DNA from 3 places in the Pontibacillus sp. HN14 genome. Region 3 is predicted to be linked to each of the others. Evidence: riboswitches for the same ligand, from Rfam matches in the RefSeq annotation. Region 3 holds a riboswitch; each other region holds the start of a gene.

Region 1 (5,098 bases), on a different contig from region 3:
ACAGGGTGTCCCATCTTACTCCCTTATATGCTCATGGGGGTATTCGAATTTAAAGCGAAATAAGCTGTTGCGCACTCTTAGAGGTTTCATTGATATAAGCCCCGATTTTCTCACTGTCATCATTAAGACTTTCAATCGTTGCGCTCATTTCTTCCATACTTGCAGAAGCTTGCTCGATAATAGCAGCGAGTTCGCTCGTTGCTGCTTCGACCTGACGAGATCGATCTTCAACGTCTACGCTGATGCTGTTGCACTCATCCGTACGTTCCTTTACATGGCGTAACGAAGTTTGGATTCGTTCAAATGAAGAGACAACTTCATTCATGCTGCCTACACTTTCATCCAGTTTCTGACTCCCTGTTTTCATCTGATTCAGTGCTTGAGCGTTACTATCATTTAACTCTCCAAGGTTTGTGGTAATCTTTTTAGCGGACTGACCCGTTACTTCTGCTAGTTTGCGAATCTCCTCAGCTACTACGGAGAATCCTTTCCCAGCTTCTCCAGCTCTTGCGGCTTCAATAGAAGCATTTAGAGCAAGGAGGTTCGTCTGCTCTGTAATTTGCTGAATGTCTTCTGTAAACTGATTCGTTTCTTCAATTTTTCCTGTTAAAATATTAAACGTGTCATTAAGCATGTGAATAACATTCCGCAGCTCATTCATTTCCGTCTCAAGATGATAAATCCGTTCCTGCCCGCCATTAATTTCATCAGAAGCTTGATTCGTCTCTGATTGAAGAACGGTTAGGGATTCTTTCATTGTAGAAATAGTCGTCATTGTGCTTTGAGCATGGGCAGAGATATCGGTGATCTGCTCACTTTGACTTTGACCACCAGCTGAAACTTCCTGAACGGCTAGTTTCATTTCACCTTGTGCCTGAACGTTTTGCTGAACCTGATCATTCACACGAGAAATATTTTCGGCTATGAGCGTAGCCTCTTTTTCTAGCTTTTCTTTTTGTCTAGCTTGAAGCTCCCTTTCCTGCTCAGTAGAAGAAAGAATGGTTTCAAGTTTCTTAAATGTCTGACCAGCCAGATGGACCATTACCCCTAATATGACTCCCATTAGCACATAAATTAACACCATAGAGGAGAGTAGCGTGCCCATTAAATTAGCTTGCTCAGCATTTGACCAGGTATGACTGGCAATTAAAGCAATAAGACCAAGGCTATATCCTGTAGCAAATATTCTACGATCCAAGTGCACGGCAGAGAAAACAGCCAGGAAGAGAAGGATTAAGTCACCGGAAAGGGTCCCCCCTTCTACATAGATTAATAGACCATAGCCAATGATCGGCATACTTACTGCTATGTAAGCAAACATTCTCGGTTTATGTAAAATCCGTTGCAATCCAAACAACAAAATCCAGAACAAAGCTAGCTCCGTTCCGTAGATCGATGATCGAATAATCGTGCCCTCTTGTAAGGAAAGGGCTAGTGCTGACAACATTGCTATACTGTATGTAGATGTCATCAGTACGTTTTTCTTTTTCACGTCCAGTAAACGTAATTCTGAACCATTCATAATTAGGGTACCTCCAGAAGATGTCTTTTCTTTTTTTATCGACACATTCCTCTGTATACTTAAGATAAATGACAAAATTTGTAGTCTTCTTACATGTTATGGATTTTGAACCAGAAAGGACTTTCTCTACATGATTTCAAATGCACTAACGCTCATTCTACTCGCTCTCATTCTTTTAATTCTGATTTCCATCGTTACTCGCTCTTCTAAGAACGGCATCACGCCAACACCAACGAGCCCAAAAGTAAAGGAAGAAGTCACAGCAATCGTAAAGAACTATACCCCTACTACCATCGCTGACTTTGGGGCCGGCTGGGGGACGATGGCTTTCGCACTTGCGAAAGAATTCCCGCACACGGATATTTACGCCTATGAAACCTCACTGGTCCCCTACCTTTACATGAAAGGGATGGCAAAGCTTAAAGGATATTCAAATGTTAGGATTCTAAAAAAAGACTTCTTTACTGTTCGCGCGGGAGAATTTGATTTGATCTATTGTTACTTATTCACCGGAGCCATGAAACAACTGTCCCCTATGTTTGCTTCCTATAATGGGACCGTAATCTCAAACACGTTCGCCTTACCAAACACCGTGCCCACCGCCACCAAAAATGTAGCATCCTGGCTCGGCACAACTCCGATCTACATATATAAATAAAAAAGCGACCCCAAACGGAAAATCCATTTGGGGTCGCTTTACCTTCTTATGTAACCTGCCACCTCAAAGGATGGTTAAGTTCCCGCAGTCGTATCGATTGCGAGGTGGCATTGAAATTAAAATATCATAAGTGATGCAGAAATACAAGTTAGGCTGATTTAGCCGATTCCACAAGAAACGGAACCATTCTTCTGAAGATACTTTTGGTGATATTCTTCAGCATCGTAGAATTCGGAAACCTTATTCACTTCCGTTACAATTTCACTCTTGAAGAGTCCTTTATTATCCCATTCGCGAATCTTAGCTGCTGCAGTTTCTTCTTGATCTTCTGTAGCAAAGATGACGGAGCGATACTGATATCCTACGTCTTCTCCCTGACGATTTCGTTGAGTCGGATTATGACACTCGAAGAAATGGTCTACTAGTTCACTATAAGAAATCACTTCTGGATCAAATTCAACTCGAATCGCCTCTGCGTGCCCCGTACCTCCTGCTTTTACTTGTTGGTAAGAAGGGTTCACAACAGTACCTCCCATAAAGCCGACGCGTGTCGCAACTACGCCCTCAATACGTTCGAAATAAGCCTCTACTCCCCAAAAACATCCTGCTGCGAAAACTGCTGTTGCCATTCTCATCTCTTCCTTTCTTAAAACGACACTTCTTTCTTCGAGAGTACGATCACGGCCTCTTACATATAGAAGAGCCCTCTCTTTTTTATCCAAGAAAGGGCTCGTAAGTGTATATCCGTACGATCCTCTCATCTTCCAGGAATCAAGTTCCTGCAGGAATTGGCACCGTTCTCGTCAATGGTTACATTGACTTGATGGTTGCCGGGCATCAAAGGGCCAGTCCCTCCGCCTCTCTGGATAAGAAGTTTATCGCTATTTAATATTTTATGTTATCCCAAATCATACATGATCCCGTTAGTGAAGTAAAGTGATAAACACCTAATTTTTTCACATATTCTTAAACGTTAAAATTTTCTGATAACCTGTGATATGATATTCGTACTTGCTCCTTAAGGTGAGTATGTTCATTCATTTTGTATCCTCATTATATAAAAGGAAGCTTTCTTTTATGCCTGTATAGTTCAATTTAATAATGAGGGTTTTTTTTATTCAAGGGGGATCCCCTTTTATGCTTCCTAATCCAATAATTAAAGGAGTTTTTCAAAATGGTTAAAGCAATTTCAACGAACAAAGCACCAGAAGCAATTGGACCTTATTCTCAGGCAATTGACCTCGGTCAGATCGTATTTGTTTCCGGTCAAATCCCACTAAATCCAAGCACGATGGAAATCGTCTCTGATGACGTGAGCGAACAAACGACACAAGTTATGAAAAATGTTGGAGCGATCCTTGAAGAAGCAGGCCTAAACTATGCTCATATCGCTAAAGCCAATATTTATCTTGCTTCCATGGAAGACTTCCAAACAGTCAATGAGGTTTATGCAAGCTTTCTGCAAGAACCATACCCGGCTCGAGCAGCGATTGAAGTAAGCCGCCTCCCTAAAGATGTTAAAGTCGAAGTAGAAGTCGTTGCCCACCGCTCCGACGCATAACTTCGTATGAGCCTTTCTATTTGCTGAATTAAGATCATTACATGTGGTTGGGGCCGTTATTTCAACTTTTAATAAGGGGTGGCTGGGGAACGGGGAGACTCCTACGGGAGAAAGAGGTCGACGAGACCCCACAGAGAGCGCAAGCGAACGAGGAGGCTCGACAGCTCGCCCGTTTAAAGCGAGTCGTTCCCCAGCCACCCCAAACGCGCTCAACAAACGCAACGGCCCCCAAGCGCTCATAATAACAAAAAAGCCACCCTCGTCGGGTGGCTTTTTTGTTACCTTGCATTTTCGTCCATGTGGACAAATGGCAAGTCAGTATCGACCTCACCATAAATACGCGACACGTCAACGTCATTCCCTTCTAACCAATGAGCAAAGTCAAATTCTACTGGCTCTTTGTCTCCGCCAAGAGCAATCCAGGCGGTAAGGGTATTTGGAAAGTAAGCAGATGTATGGATCGTTCCTGCCCAGTTGCGATACTGCTTTGAGAATACACCTCGGTCAGAATCATTCATGAGGCGAAACGCTTCATATCCGCTAGTAATTCGCGTTTTTTCCTGATTGATAACATCCATACGACGCTCAGAATCTTTTAAGTAATTTCGATTCTCATCTTTCATGATTTCAAAATGGTTTGTACATACATTTGATTGGCGCACTTCAACACCCCGAGGAGAGGTTTCCACGACGAACGTTTCGCCTTTCCCGTCATAAACGATGTAACTAAAGGAGTGTCGATGAGGAATTTCTTGAAGCATGGCTACCGCTTCTTCCACGTTGGCACACGACTCAAGAATTAATCGACCAATCATACAACAAATAAAGCCATTCCCAGGATTTTTACGGTGCATAAAATTATATCCGATGGCCAGCCCCTTTTCATTAATACCATCCATTCGACCTGTTACACGCTGAGATGGACCAGCTATTGCGTAGCCTCCATCAGTTGGCTGATAGAAGACATAGCGACCTTCATACGTTTTCGGCTGGTAATCGTAGTTACGAATCATGTAGCCATCGCCTGTTACGATTGAGCAACCTGACTTCACATACTCAACCCGGTAACCACCAAACTCCATCATCACACGTTCCATGGTCCAACCAAGGGCATCCCTTAGCCCTAACAATTCATCCCAGACGCCAGGGGCAAACTTCTGAATCGCACGTTTCACTTCCTCTTCTTCAACAGTAAAACGCGGCTTACGGATCTTCCACTGCTTCTCCCTGTTTCGAATCGTGAGAGAATCTTTTAACAGCTCCCCTTGCTTATAGCCAAAGTCATAATGGGTCCCTCGGAATTGCAGTACTTCACTATAGATTTGTTTCAATGTAAAGCTCCCTTTCTAGATGGGCC
Region 2 (5,098 bases), 1.1 Mb from region 3:
TCATACTTTTCTGAGTAAACGCCCATTGGTGCAATAAGCGTCGTTCCAATCGGCTCAAGATCGAGGTCGTGTTCTTCAATGAACGCATCGAAATAGGAAACCGTCTGGAATGCGTTTAAATCAATATCTCCATCGGCAAGGGCAAGGTTCGGTCGAACGTAATCGGCAAACTCGACAAGCTCAATATCAATCCCTTCTTCTGCTGCACGTTCTTTAATCGGATCCCACAAAGGTACTCCAGAACCACTGACTCCAATTTTAACGGTTTTGGTCTCCCCTTCTGCTTCCGTACTGCCGCACCCTGCAAGGGCCGCTCCTAATGTTGTTAATACTGCGATGAATACAATCCACTTTTTCATATGTAATTTCCTCCTTTTATCGTCTACGAACTGCTTTTGATACGTAATTTCCTAATGTTTGAACGGTTTGAACAATGATGACCAACAGGATCACCGTTATGATCATGACGTTTGTCTCAAAGCGCTGGTACCCATAGGCAATCGCTAAATCTCCAAGACCACCGCCTCCTACAAAACCTGCCATCGCCGATGCTCCGACAAGGCCGATTGTTGCGATCGTGATGTTTAACACGAGAGAGCTTAATGCTTCTGGCAAAAATACGCGTAGAATGATTTGCCAGGGTGTGGCTCCCATCGATTCTGCTGCTTCTACAACCCCTGGATTCACTTCTAGCAAACTACTCTCAACGAGCCTTGCAATATAAGGCGCTGAGAAGAATACAAGGGGCACCACGGCTGCCGCTGTCCCAATTGAAGTACCGACAATAAATCGAGTGATCGGTAGAATAGCAACAAGCAAGATAATGAACGGAATTGAACGGAAGAAGTTCACCACGCCGTTTAATACAGTAAATAGAGGGCCATTCTCTAGCAGTCCATTCTTCCTCGTTACAACGAGAGAAATCCCAAGGGGTAATCCAATTACGACCGCAAACAGTAAAGCGATGCCTACCATAACGACAGTCTCTTGTGTTGCCTCTAAAATCTTTGGCCAAAATGTAGCTAATTCAACTTGCATTTCTTGTCACCTCTTTCAATGTAACGGATTGCCCGATTGTATGAAGGGCCTTAAAAATTTCTTTCTCTCCTCCAATAAATTCGACAATCAGACTTCCAAATGGTTCACCTTGCAATTCAGTTATTTGCCCGTATAACACATTCACTTCAACATTGTGCTGAGCCGCAGCTCTATAGAGAATGGGCTCAGATGCTTTTTCCCGTAAGAACGTAATCCGGTACACATGGCGGGTACTGTCTAGAGCCTCTAGAATCGAATCCGGAATCTTATCGTTCATCACCGAACTCACAAAGTTCTTTGTCGTCTGATGCTTGGGACTAGAGAAAATATCAAAGACCGATCCTTCTTCGATCACCTTTCCTCCCTCCATTACAGCAACCCGGTCACAGATCTCACGAATGACTCCCATCTCATGGGTAATCATTAAAATCGTAATCTTATACTGATCGCGAATTTCCTTTAACAAATCAAGAATCGCATCCGTCGTCTGAGGATCAAGCGCCGAAGTCGCCTCATCACACAAGAGGACTTCAGGAGACCGGACAAGGGCGCGCGCAATACCTACACGCTGTTTCTGACCGCCGGAGAGTTCATCTGGATATTTCCCTGCTTGATCAGCTAAGCCAACAAAATCGAGAAGCTCTTTCACTTTAGCTTCCACATGTTTCCCTTTTTGTCCGTCAAGAAGTAAGGGGAAAGCAACGTTTTGATAGACGGTTTTCGATTCTAGCAAATTAAAATGTTGAAAGATCATGCCAATACGCCGCCTGACTTTCCTTAGTTTTGCCTTTGGCAACTTGGTCAGGTCCTCCCCGTCTAACTTCACCTCTCCAGATGTAGGGCGCTCAATGAGATTGACGCAACGAAGGAGTGTACTTTTCCCCGCCCCGCTAAATCCAATTACGCCGTAAATAGCTCCCTTATCAATTGATAGGTCCACTCCATCGACTGCTCGAATGATTTGTTCATCCTTATGGTACACTTTCTCAATATTGTGTAACTCGATCATGCTGCCTGCCTCCTTTAATACTGATAAAACAGATATGATAACTTGGTTTTATAGCTAAATCCGGTCCATTTCACTCCCTTATGGACAATAAAAAATCCCCTCTTCTTAAAAAAATAAGAAGAGGGGATTTACGTATATGTAGATCCGTCTCTTCTCATCTTTCAAGCGTATGCTTGAAGGAATTGGCACGGTGCCCTGTTAATCAGGATCCGTTGCCGAGGTTTCAAAGGGCCATTCCCTCCACCTCTCTGGATAAGAAGATTGTATGCATATGTGTTTTTCGTTAATCCATATGTTACAAGTGTATCATAAAAATGTCAAAGGATTTTTCAAACTTTTTAGTTAAAAATTTTAATAATCGTTAAGTGAGCTATGAAACGACTGCGACTCTGACAATTACGGATTTCTTTTCACAGGTTATCCCCAGATAAACATTAAATAGCCATTAAAGGCTGCTAATGCAACACTTAGTACAAGGGTTAAAATCGGAATGATTCTCCCCTTTCCGTTTTCTTGTAAGACACCTGCAACCCCGACGATCAGACCGATAATCGCTGTGTAGCGTGTAAGATGTGAGAAGGTGACAATCGTTAGAAGTCCTTCTATGGAGCCGACAATTAAAAGCGCGAGTAATTGCCCGACGAAGATCGCTAACATAAATAAGGCCAATTTCCCAGATAATGCTTTTGGCATGGTTCTTCTCTCCTTTTTTTAATTATGTAAAGGGAATACCCTTCTCTTGAAGAAGCTATGCCACAAAATTGCATATTGTTAAAAAAAGGTTCTAAAAGACTCTCAGTACACAGGACCCTTTTCAACTATCAAGAGTCCACTGTCTTGCCTTCAAGTATGATAATCGATACAATATGAATTATGAAAATACCTTATCATCCACCAATTGAAAGCGTAACGTTTACAAAAGTTTTGCAGGCCCTGAGTGAACCGAACCGAGCTAAGATTATCCGGTGTCTTCGGGACACGCATGAGAATAACTGTACCCATTACACGCTTCAACTTCAATTACCGAAATCAACCGTATCTCATCATATAAAAGTATTACGAGAAGCCGGGCTTATCCAGGCCAGAATTGTAGGAAAGGAGCATTTTTACTCCATACGGACAGAAGAAATTGAAGGAAAGTTCCCTGGATTACTCGACGCGATCGGAAAAGTAAATGAAGAAGATTTATAGCGTGTTCGGAGAACCACCATTTTTTGGTGGTTCTTTTTTTGTTTGCATTCCACTTAATAGGGTGCTATAGTTTAAAACAGTTCGATGGTTTTCGAACAATAAAACTATATGATAAAGGATGTTTAAGATGAACAATATTCTAGTTATAAATGGACACGAACCATACCCAATTGCTGAGGGACGTTTGAATAAGACGCTTTATGATGAAATTGTAACCAAGCTCTCTTCAAAATATGAAGTCAAAACAACAGTTGTAAGTGAAGGCTACGATGTAAAAGAAGAACAAGAAAAATTCAAATGGGCTGATACCATCGTTGTTCAAACACCGATGTACTGGTTCAGCCTTCCTGGTGCAACAAAGACTTATATGGATTCAGTTTATGAACCAGGTATTTTCTTCGGCGGTGGAGGTAAGTACGGAGAAGGTGGCCTGATGACCGGAAGAAAGTACATGTTCTCTACAACATGGAACGCTCCAAAAGATGCGTTCAGTAAAGACGAAGAATTCTTTAAAGGCCAAGATCTCGAAGGAGCAATTGATCATCTTCATAACATGCAGAAATACGTCGGTATGGAACCACTGAAGAGCTTTGGCGCATTTGATGTAATCAAAAACCCTGATATCGATACGTATATGACAGAACTTCGTCAGCATCTTGCTGAAGTGTTTAATGTATAATAACGGATACACAAAAGGAGAGAGGCTCCTGCCTCTCTCCTATTATATATTCCCCATGTCATTTCTTCTGAAATTTTTCCGTCAACCCATCCACTTTCTTCTCCACACGTTCCAACCGATCGCCGACATTTTTTTGAAACGTTCTCCTAAGGAAATACGTAAAGGATACTAGGAACAAAACGATGAGCCCAACAATCAAAAGGAGCCACACCACACCTAAAAGCCCAATACCAGACAACAGCCAACCTCCTCTCTTCCTTATTATATAGTAGAACACCCGAGAGCATTTAACAAAAAACGGAAAAAGATGATCGTGTCAGACACCCTGCGGTGCTTTACAACACGAAAGGGTGTCTGGCACGCTTCACTTGGCTAAAGTAGAATTTATAGTTTAGAAGGTTGAGAATTGGTGAGTATAAAGGAGGATACCGAGGACAGGCTTTTTTAATTTACTATTTATGTAAAAAATAACCTTTGATATTATATTAAATGCATGTTAACTTTTTGTAAGGTCGAAGGCATTAAAGAGTGACATTTCTATGAATAAAGTCTATTTTTATAGGAATATTGGCTAATTTTAGTAGTGTTCCCATTGACCTTTTCAAAAATCGTTCTATAATGAAATTCTAAAGAATTTGTAAATGTAGGATCTCAAGTACTTTGACTATACAGATAAAAAGCACGATATCCTCAATCACAATCAATCATGGAACCAGGCGATCAAAGGAGGATCACACATGAATAAAAGAGTAGACCGATTGCTACAGAATGGACTATTCTTCTTCCTCATAGCGACAGTTTTGCTATGGGCCAAATCGTACTTAGCATTCAGATTTTCTTTTAACCTAGATTTAGAAAACACAACGCAAGAATATATCTTGGCTCTTACACCACTAGGGTCGATTTTATTTTTCTTAGGACTTAGTTTTATCTTTCCAAAAGCGAAACGGATTAAAGCGTTTCTAACCTTATACTTCATTATGTCGTTTGTGTTATTTGCAAACGTCGTGTATTACCGATTCTTTAACGACTTCATTACCATCCCGGTATTGATGCAGTACAAGAACTTCGCTCAGCTTGGCGGAAGTGCTAAGTCATTAATGAGCTTTACAGACTTACTGTTCTGGGTTGACGTAGTCGCATTAATGGTTTGGGCACGCATGAAGAAAGGTACGCTCACA
Region 3 (5,098 bases):
ATTCCTTTATAATAACTTTCTTCAATCGCTTCCCACGAATACCCGTAGAGCAAAGCAATAACTGAGGCTGAGAAAGCTCCAAGCAATAAAGGTACATGAGGTGCGCCTTCATATTTTATGATTGTGAACCCCATTCCTACAATCATAATCAATAACGGTAAAACCGCTACTCCTATCGGCATCTCTTTCTTTGGACTCTCCAAACCACCAACTCCCTTCTTTCTATTACAATTTCTGAACTTTCCCTCTTTTCCCTTCGTATTAAACTACCCAATTTTAAAATAAGGAAATGGAACCAGCTGTGACCCCACACATCGCTATTTAGACCCAAAGGAACCGCTTTCATAAAGATTAGTTTAAACCTAAAAAAGAGCCCATGGTATCCCATCGACCCCTTCCCTTTTCTTCTATTCGCTACAGTTCCTTGTTTTGAGCTTAATTTGATTCAACCAGAATATCTTTTAACTTACGGAATGTTTCCTCTGTTACTTGATTACGATCGATTATAAATTCTGATCCATCTACCATATTTAATGTAAGCGTGTCATCGTTTCCCCTTACCAGATGGTGAATTTGATTATACTTCAATTGCTTACTCTGAAATAAAGGAAATTGGGCTATTTCCAATCTGTCTTTATAAAATTGAATGTAAGCCTTCTTTTTTAAAAAGGAGTAATAAATAGTTTTTAAAATACCTAGAGTCAATGTAGTGACTAACAACAGTTTATCACCAGCTGAAAGAGCGGATTGGAACTGAATCAATAAAACCGCGCTTATAACACCTAAAGCAGCATAATACAATTCGTTATTTCCCTTACGTTTCCACGCTCTACTTGAACCATACGGAAACATGATTATTCCCCCAAATTCGCCTTTTTGTTATTTTATCAGAAAATTCGATCAAAATCCACAACTCTACTTTACTTTTTATATTGACCTATCTTTCTTATACATACTAGAATATTCCGCGGGTTAATAATGCCTTGATACTAAAGGAAAGACGAGGGTCAACAATGGTCTATCGCGTAAGTATATATTTATTAGGAATGTTCGTGAACTTTTTTGGTGTTGCATTACTCATTAAAGCAACTCTTGGCGCAGGATTTTGGACAGCTTTGTTCGTCGGACTATCCGATCAACTTGGATTTACAGTAGGCCTCTGGTATGCCTTGTTTCAGTTTCTGTTTATATTCGCAAACGGATGGCTTATGAAGCAAAAACCTGAACCACGTGCCCTGATCCCCCTCTTTTTAGAAAGTTTTATTCTAGATTTCTGGTTAGAAATTGTTTTTCATAACTTCACATTGCTTCATGCACCATTCCTTTTACAAGCTGGTGCCATGATACTCGGAATTTCACTCAGTGCAGCAGGGGTTGGTCTTTACATTCTGCCTGCCTTGCCAAGAGCTCCTGTCGATCAGCTCTTCCTTGCGATCGCAAGCAGATTTACAATAAGCTTACGCCTTAGTCAAACCCTTGTGGCTCTTACTACGTCAACTTCGGCCCTACTTATGGGCGGCCCTGTGGGACTTGGCACTGCAGCCGGGGTATTATTTGCTGGACCGATCATTCAGCTCACTTATACCAGAGCTTACCCATATTATTACTTGATGCATCCGAACTTTAAGAAACGCTATGAATTCGTCCTATAATAAAAAGCGTCTGCGAGTAAGCAGGCGCTTTTATAGTTTCTTTTCAAGTTGAAGATCCAAGGGTTCTTTCTCGTAGATCTCTTGATTTACCTCTTCTGCTATGACACATCCTACAGATTGATAGAATTGTTGAGTTTCCACTGCAGGGTGAGCGCCTATATAGAGTTTCTCCGCACCTAAATCTTTAGCGATTTGGCAACATTTAAGAAACAGTTGTCTCCCTATGCCTTCCCCTCTGTATGCATTTGAAACGTGAATAAACGGTAACGGGATATATTGATTTTTTGAACCGAAGAATCTCTTTTCTACATTCGCAAACCCGATTACCTTTTTTCCATCCATTGCACAAACGACACCACCGCCATTTTTTGAGCATTCTCTTAAATACAATGAAATATCTTGTTTTTGTTCTTCACTCCAATTATCTATAAAATAATCAGACCTTGTATCCACTTTCGTTTGACCATTTATATACCAGACATCTTCCGTTTCCTGATAGCGGTCAAAATCTATTAAGAATTTTTCATTAATATCGTTAGCGCTTACATTCCTTACCTCTATACTCCTTGCCAATTCGAATCCCTCCCTTGTTTAGTATACAATAAAAATAGAATCTTAACATTTTTCAGAAAAAGGATTGACGGAAAATTTCTCACCCGTTATAATCCATATCAAGCTTTATTAATTAAATAACGAACTCTTATCCAGAGTGGCGGAGGGACTAGGCCCTGTGACGCCCGGCAACCTTTCAAGAAACATCTTGAAAAAGGTGCTACTTCCTACAGATCAGATGATGATCTGGCAGATAAGAGGAGGCCTTGTTACATCCACCCTCTTCTTATTCAGGAAGAGGGTTTTCTTATACTCTCTTCCGTATACTTACTTTTGAAAGGATGAATAAAGATGAAACGAACACTTGAACAACGCTTACAGGATGGACCGGTCGTTTGCGGCGAGGGGTACTTATTCGAATTGGAACGAAGAGGGTACTTACAAGCGGGCTCTTTCGTACCTGAAGTAGCTCTTGATAATCCTCAAGCCTTAAAACAAACCTATCGTGACTATATGAATGCTGGCTCTGATGTGGTCTTAGCATTCACTTATAATGCTCACCGAGAGAAAATGCGTATTATCGGAAAAGAAGAACTGCTTGAGCCCCTTAATCGTCAAGCTATTCGCCTGGCGAAAGAAGTGGCGCAGGAAAATACAGTTGAAGAAGCCTTAGTGGCCGGAAACATTTCCAACACAAACCTCTTCGACCCTGAGGATGAGTCATCTAAAGAAGCCGTCCGTACTATGTTTGCTGAAATGATCACGTGGTGTAAGGAAGAAGGAGTCGACTTTGTAAACGGGGAGACATTCTATTACTTCGAAGAGGCCCAAATTGCACTTGAGGAAATAAAAAAGCAAGACCTACCTGCTGTTATTACACTTGGCGTTATGGGTGAAAATCAAATGCGTGACGGTTATGAAGTCGAAGAAGCCTGCCGACTCCTCGAAGAACAAGGTGCCTTAGTAGTGGGAATGAACTGTTTCCGGGGCCCCGCTACAATGCAGCCTTATGTTGAGAAGATCCGCGAAGCTTGCAAGGGTTATGTTGCAGCGTTACCTGTACCTTACCGAACAACTGAAGAGCATCCAACATTCTTTAACCTTCCAGACGGAGGTTGCGCGTGTCATCTCCCAACTGAAACAACATTCCCAACCTCCCTTGACCCACTTTACTGTAACCGCTACGAGATAGCCAGTTGGGCTAAAGACGCACTGGACACAGGGGTGAATTATTTTGGTTTATGTTGCGGAGCATCACCTAGTATGCTACGTGAAGTTGCGGAAACCGTTGGCCGTGAAGCTATTAACTCTAAATATTCGCCGAACATGGAGAAACACTTCTTATTTGGTACAGATGATTCACTTAAGAAGCATAATCAGTCTTACCGAGTTAAGGCTTAATCGGAAAGAGAAAGCGCCCGGTGTACAATCATTAGGCGCTTTCTTTTATACAATCTAATAAGATATATCCTAAAGCAATCCCTGCAATCGTTGTTAGGGTGGGTTGGGAAACTACTATAAACGGTTGGACCGGACCCCACTGATAACCGGCTAAAGCAAGCGTCCACATAACGAGGACAGCAAGCGTCGGGATGCCAATCGCCAACAATCGAACCCAATCAAGCGTCCAGGGCTTCCGTGACATGATTTCGAGGATGAATTTAGGTAGACGTAAGAGTATGCCTATTGCGACCGGAAACAAAGGAGTAAAAAACACAAGAGCCATCGGATATTTATACGTTACTTTAAATTGTTGCTGTAATTCCATTTCATAGCTCTTCCCCAAATAGATGACCAATCCAATAACGAGCATCCAAACAAAGTAGTAACCAAACCGCTGCGAATTGCGAATAAAGATCCTCCCCTTCTCTTTCTAATTACGACCAATTGACTCCCCATAAACTATTCAAAAGAAACATATAAACAGTGAATACACTTGTGAAAACCAAAAGGATAATAGGAATAGCACGATGCACCCTGTTCTTCTTTAAAGCTTTCACGTAGACTATAAAAGCAAGAAAAGCCACTCCATAGTATACGAAAATCATTGAGTAATACGTAAAAGGCCCTAAGAAGAGACTAAGAACGGTAAACTGTAGAATAAATGCCACAACAGAACCAGCTAGCCATTTTCCCGCTCCTTGATTTTCACAGACTGTTTTGACTGATAGAATAAAAGCCGTTAATACTACAGCAACAAGGAGCCATTCGTAAAAGATAAACAAATCCTCAGCGTTTACAGCAAGGAAATAGCCTCCTATAGATAAAGGAACAATCGCTACCAGTAGGTAAATAGCCCCTTTTAAATAGCCGGTCATGATCACCACCCCTTTACTTTATCCATATTTTAACATAAAAAGATTATTCACCTTTAATAACCCTTTGTTTTTCATAACTTCTTAAGGCAAAAAAAGAGTACCAGTCACAACCTGGTACTCTTACTTATCATCTTAAATTATTCATTATGTACCTATTTAACAGGGACAGTCTGACAAGCTAAGCGGAATCCGTCCTCTAATTCATTCTCTAATTTCACATGCTCTTTCGGGGTAGGTTTGTTCACCACTTCTTCTCCATTCAGTAATTCCACACGACACCTTGTGCAGTTTCCTTTTTGACATTTGTAATCCAAAGGAACATCTTGTTCAAAAGCTGACGCTAACAAGGATTGACCCTTTACTGGCTCAATAGAGAATTCCTCCCCTTGCTGTTTTACGCGAATCATCATTTGATCCATTTCCATCTTCCTTTCCCTATGCGTAGTTCTTCATCATTATACGTAAAATCATAACCATAACACAATAAAGGGGAGGGAATTGACCCTCCCCACTTCTATTAACTCCATTGAATAGGGGTTGGAGCTATGTTTTCAATTTCTTTCCCAATGGCATTGT

What was found. A riboswitch is a leader RNA that binds a small molecule or an ion and turns the genes downstream of it on or off. The one in region 3 is predicted to bind S-adenosylmethionine.
Region 1: it holds a riboswitch for S-adenosylmethionine, as region 3 does, so the genes downstream of both, msrA (peptide-methionine (S)-S-oxide reductase MsrA) here and LQ226_RS05855 (homocysteine S-methyltransferase family protein) in region 3, are expected to answer to the same signal.
Region 2: it holds a riboswitch for S-adenosylmethionine, as region 3 does, so the genes downstream of both, LQ226_RS00060 (methionine ABC transporter ATP-binding protein) here and LQ226_RS05855 (homocysteine S-methyltransferase family protein) in region 3, are expected to answer to the same signal.

Annotation. Positions count from the first base shown of each region.
Region 1 covers NZ_JAJOLR010000006.1:112,929-118,026, reverse strand. Annotated here, with positions in the region: gene LQ226_RS16925 (methyl-accepting chemotaxis protein) at 50-1,522, opposite strand; gene LQ226_RS16920 (methyltransferase) at 1,653-2,180, shown strand; gene msrA (peptide-methionine (S)-S-oxide reductase MsrA) at 2,339-2,809, opposite strand; SAM riboswitch class I at 2,935-3,053, opposite strand; gene LQ226_RS16910 (Rid family detoxifying hydrolase) at 3,355-3,741, shown strand; gene LQ226_RS16905 (C45 family autoproteolytic acyltransferase/hydrolase) at 4,020-5,072, opposite strand.
Region 2 covers NZ_JAJOLR010000001.1:5,535-10,632, reverse strand. Annotated here, with positions in the region: gene LQ226_RS00070 (MetQ/NlpA family ABC transporter substrate-binding protein) at 1-359, opposite strand, end outside; gene LQ226_RS00065 (methionine ABC transporter permease) at 376-1,038, opposite strand; gene LQ226_RS00060 (methionine ABC transporter ATP-binding protein) at 1,028-2,047, opposite strand; SAM riboswitch class I at 2,199-2,306, opposite strand; gene LQ226_RS00055 (hypothetical protein) at 2,465-2,740, opposite strand; gene LQ226_RS00050 (ArsR/SmtB family transcription factor) at 2,921-3,238, shown strand; gene LQ226_RS00045 (NAD(P)H-dependent oxidoreductase) at 3,366-3,917, shown strand; gene LQ226_RS00040 (DUF4083 family protein) at 3,976-4,155, opposite strand; gene LQ226_RS00035 (LTA synthase family protein) at 4,655-5,098, shown strand, end outside.
Region 3 covers NZ_JAJOLR010000001.1:1,131,754-1,136,851, forward strand. Annotated here, with positions in the region: gene nhaC (Na+/H+ antiporter NhaC) at 1-182, opposite strand, end outside; gene LQ226_RS05840 (hypothetical protein) at 436-852, opposite strand; gene LQ226_RS05845 (YczE/YyaS/YitT family protein) at 1,014-1,652, shown strand; gene LQ226_RS05850 (GNAT family N-acetyltransferase) at 1,683-2,225, opposite strand; SAM riboswitch class I at 2,350-2,464, shown strand; gene LQ226_RS05855 (homocysteine S-methyltransferase family protein) at 2,556-3,605, shown strand; gene LQ226_RS05860 (hypothetical protein) at 3,637-3,972, opposite strand; gene LQ226_RS05865 (hypothetical protein) at 4,082-4,522, opposite strand; gene LQ226_RS05870 (2Fe-2S iron-sulfur cluster-binding protein) at 4,675-4,941, opposite strand; gene LQ226_RS05875 (ATP-dependent DNA helicase) at 5,040-5,098, opposite strand, start outside.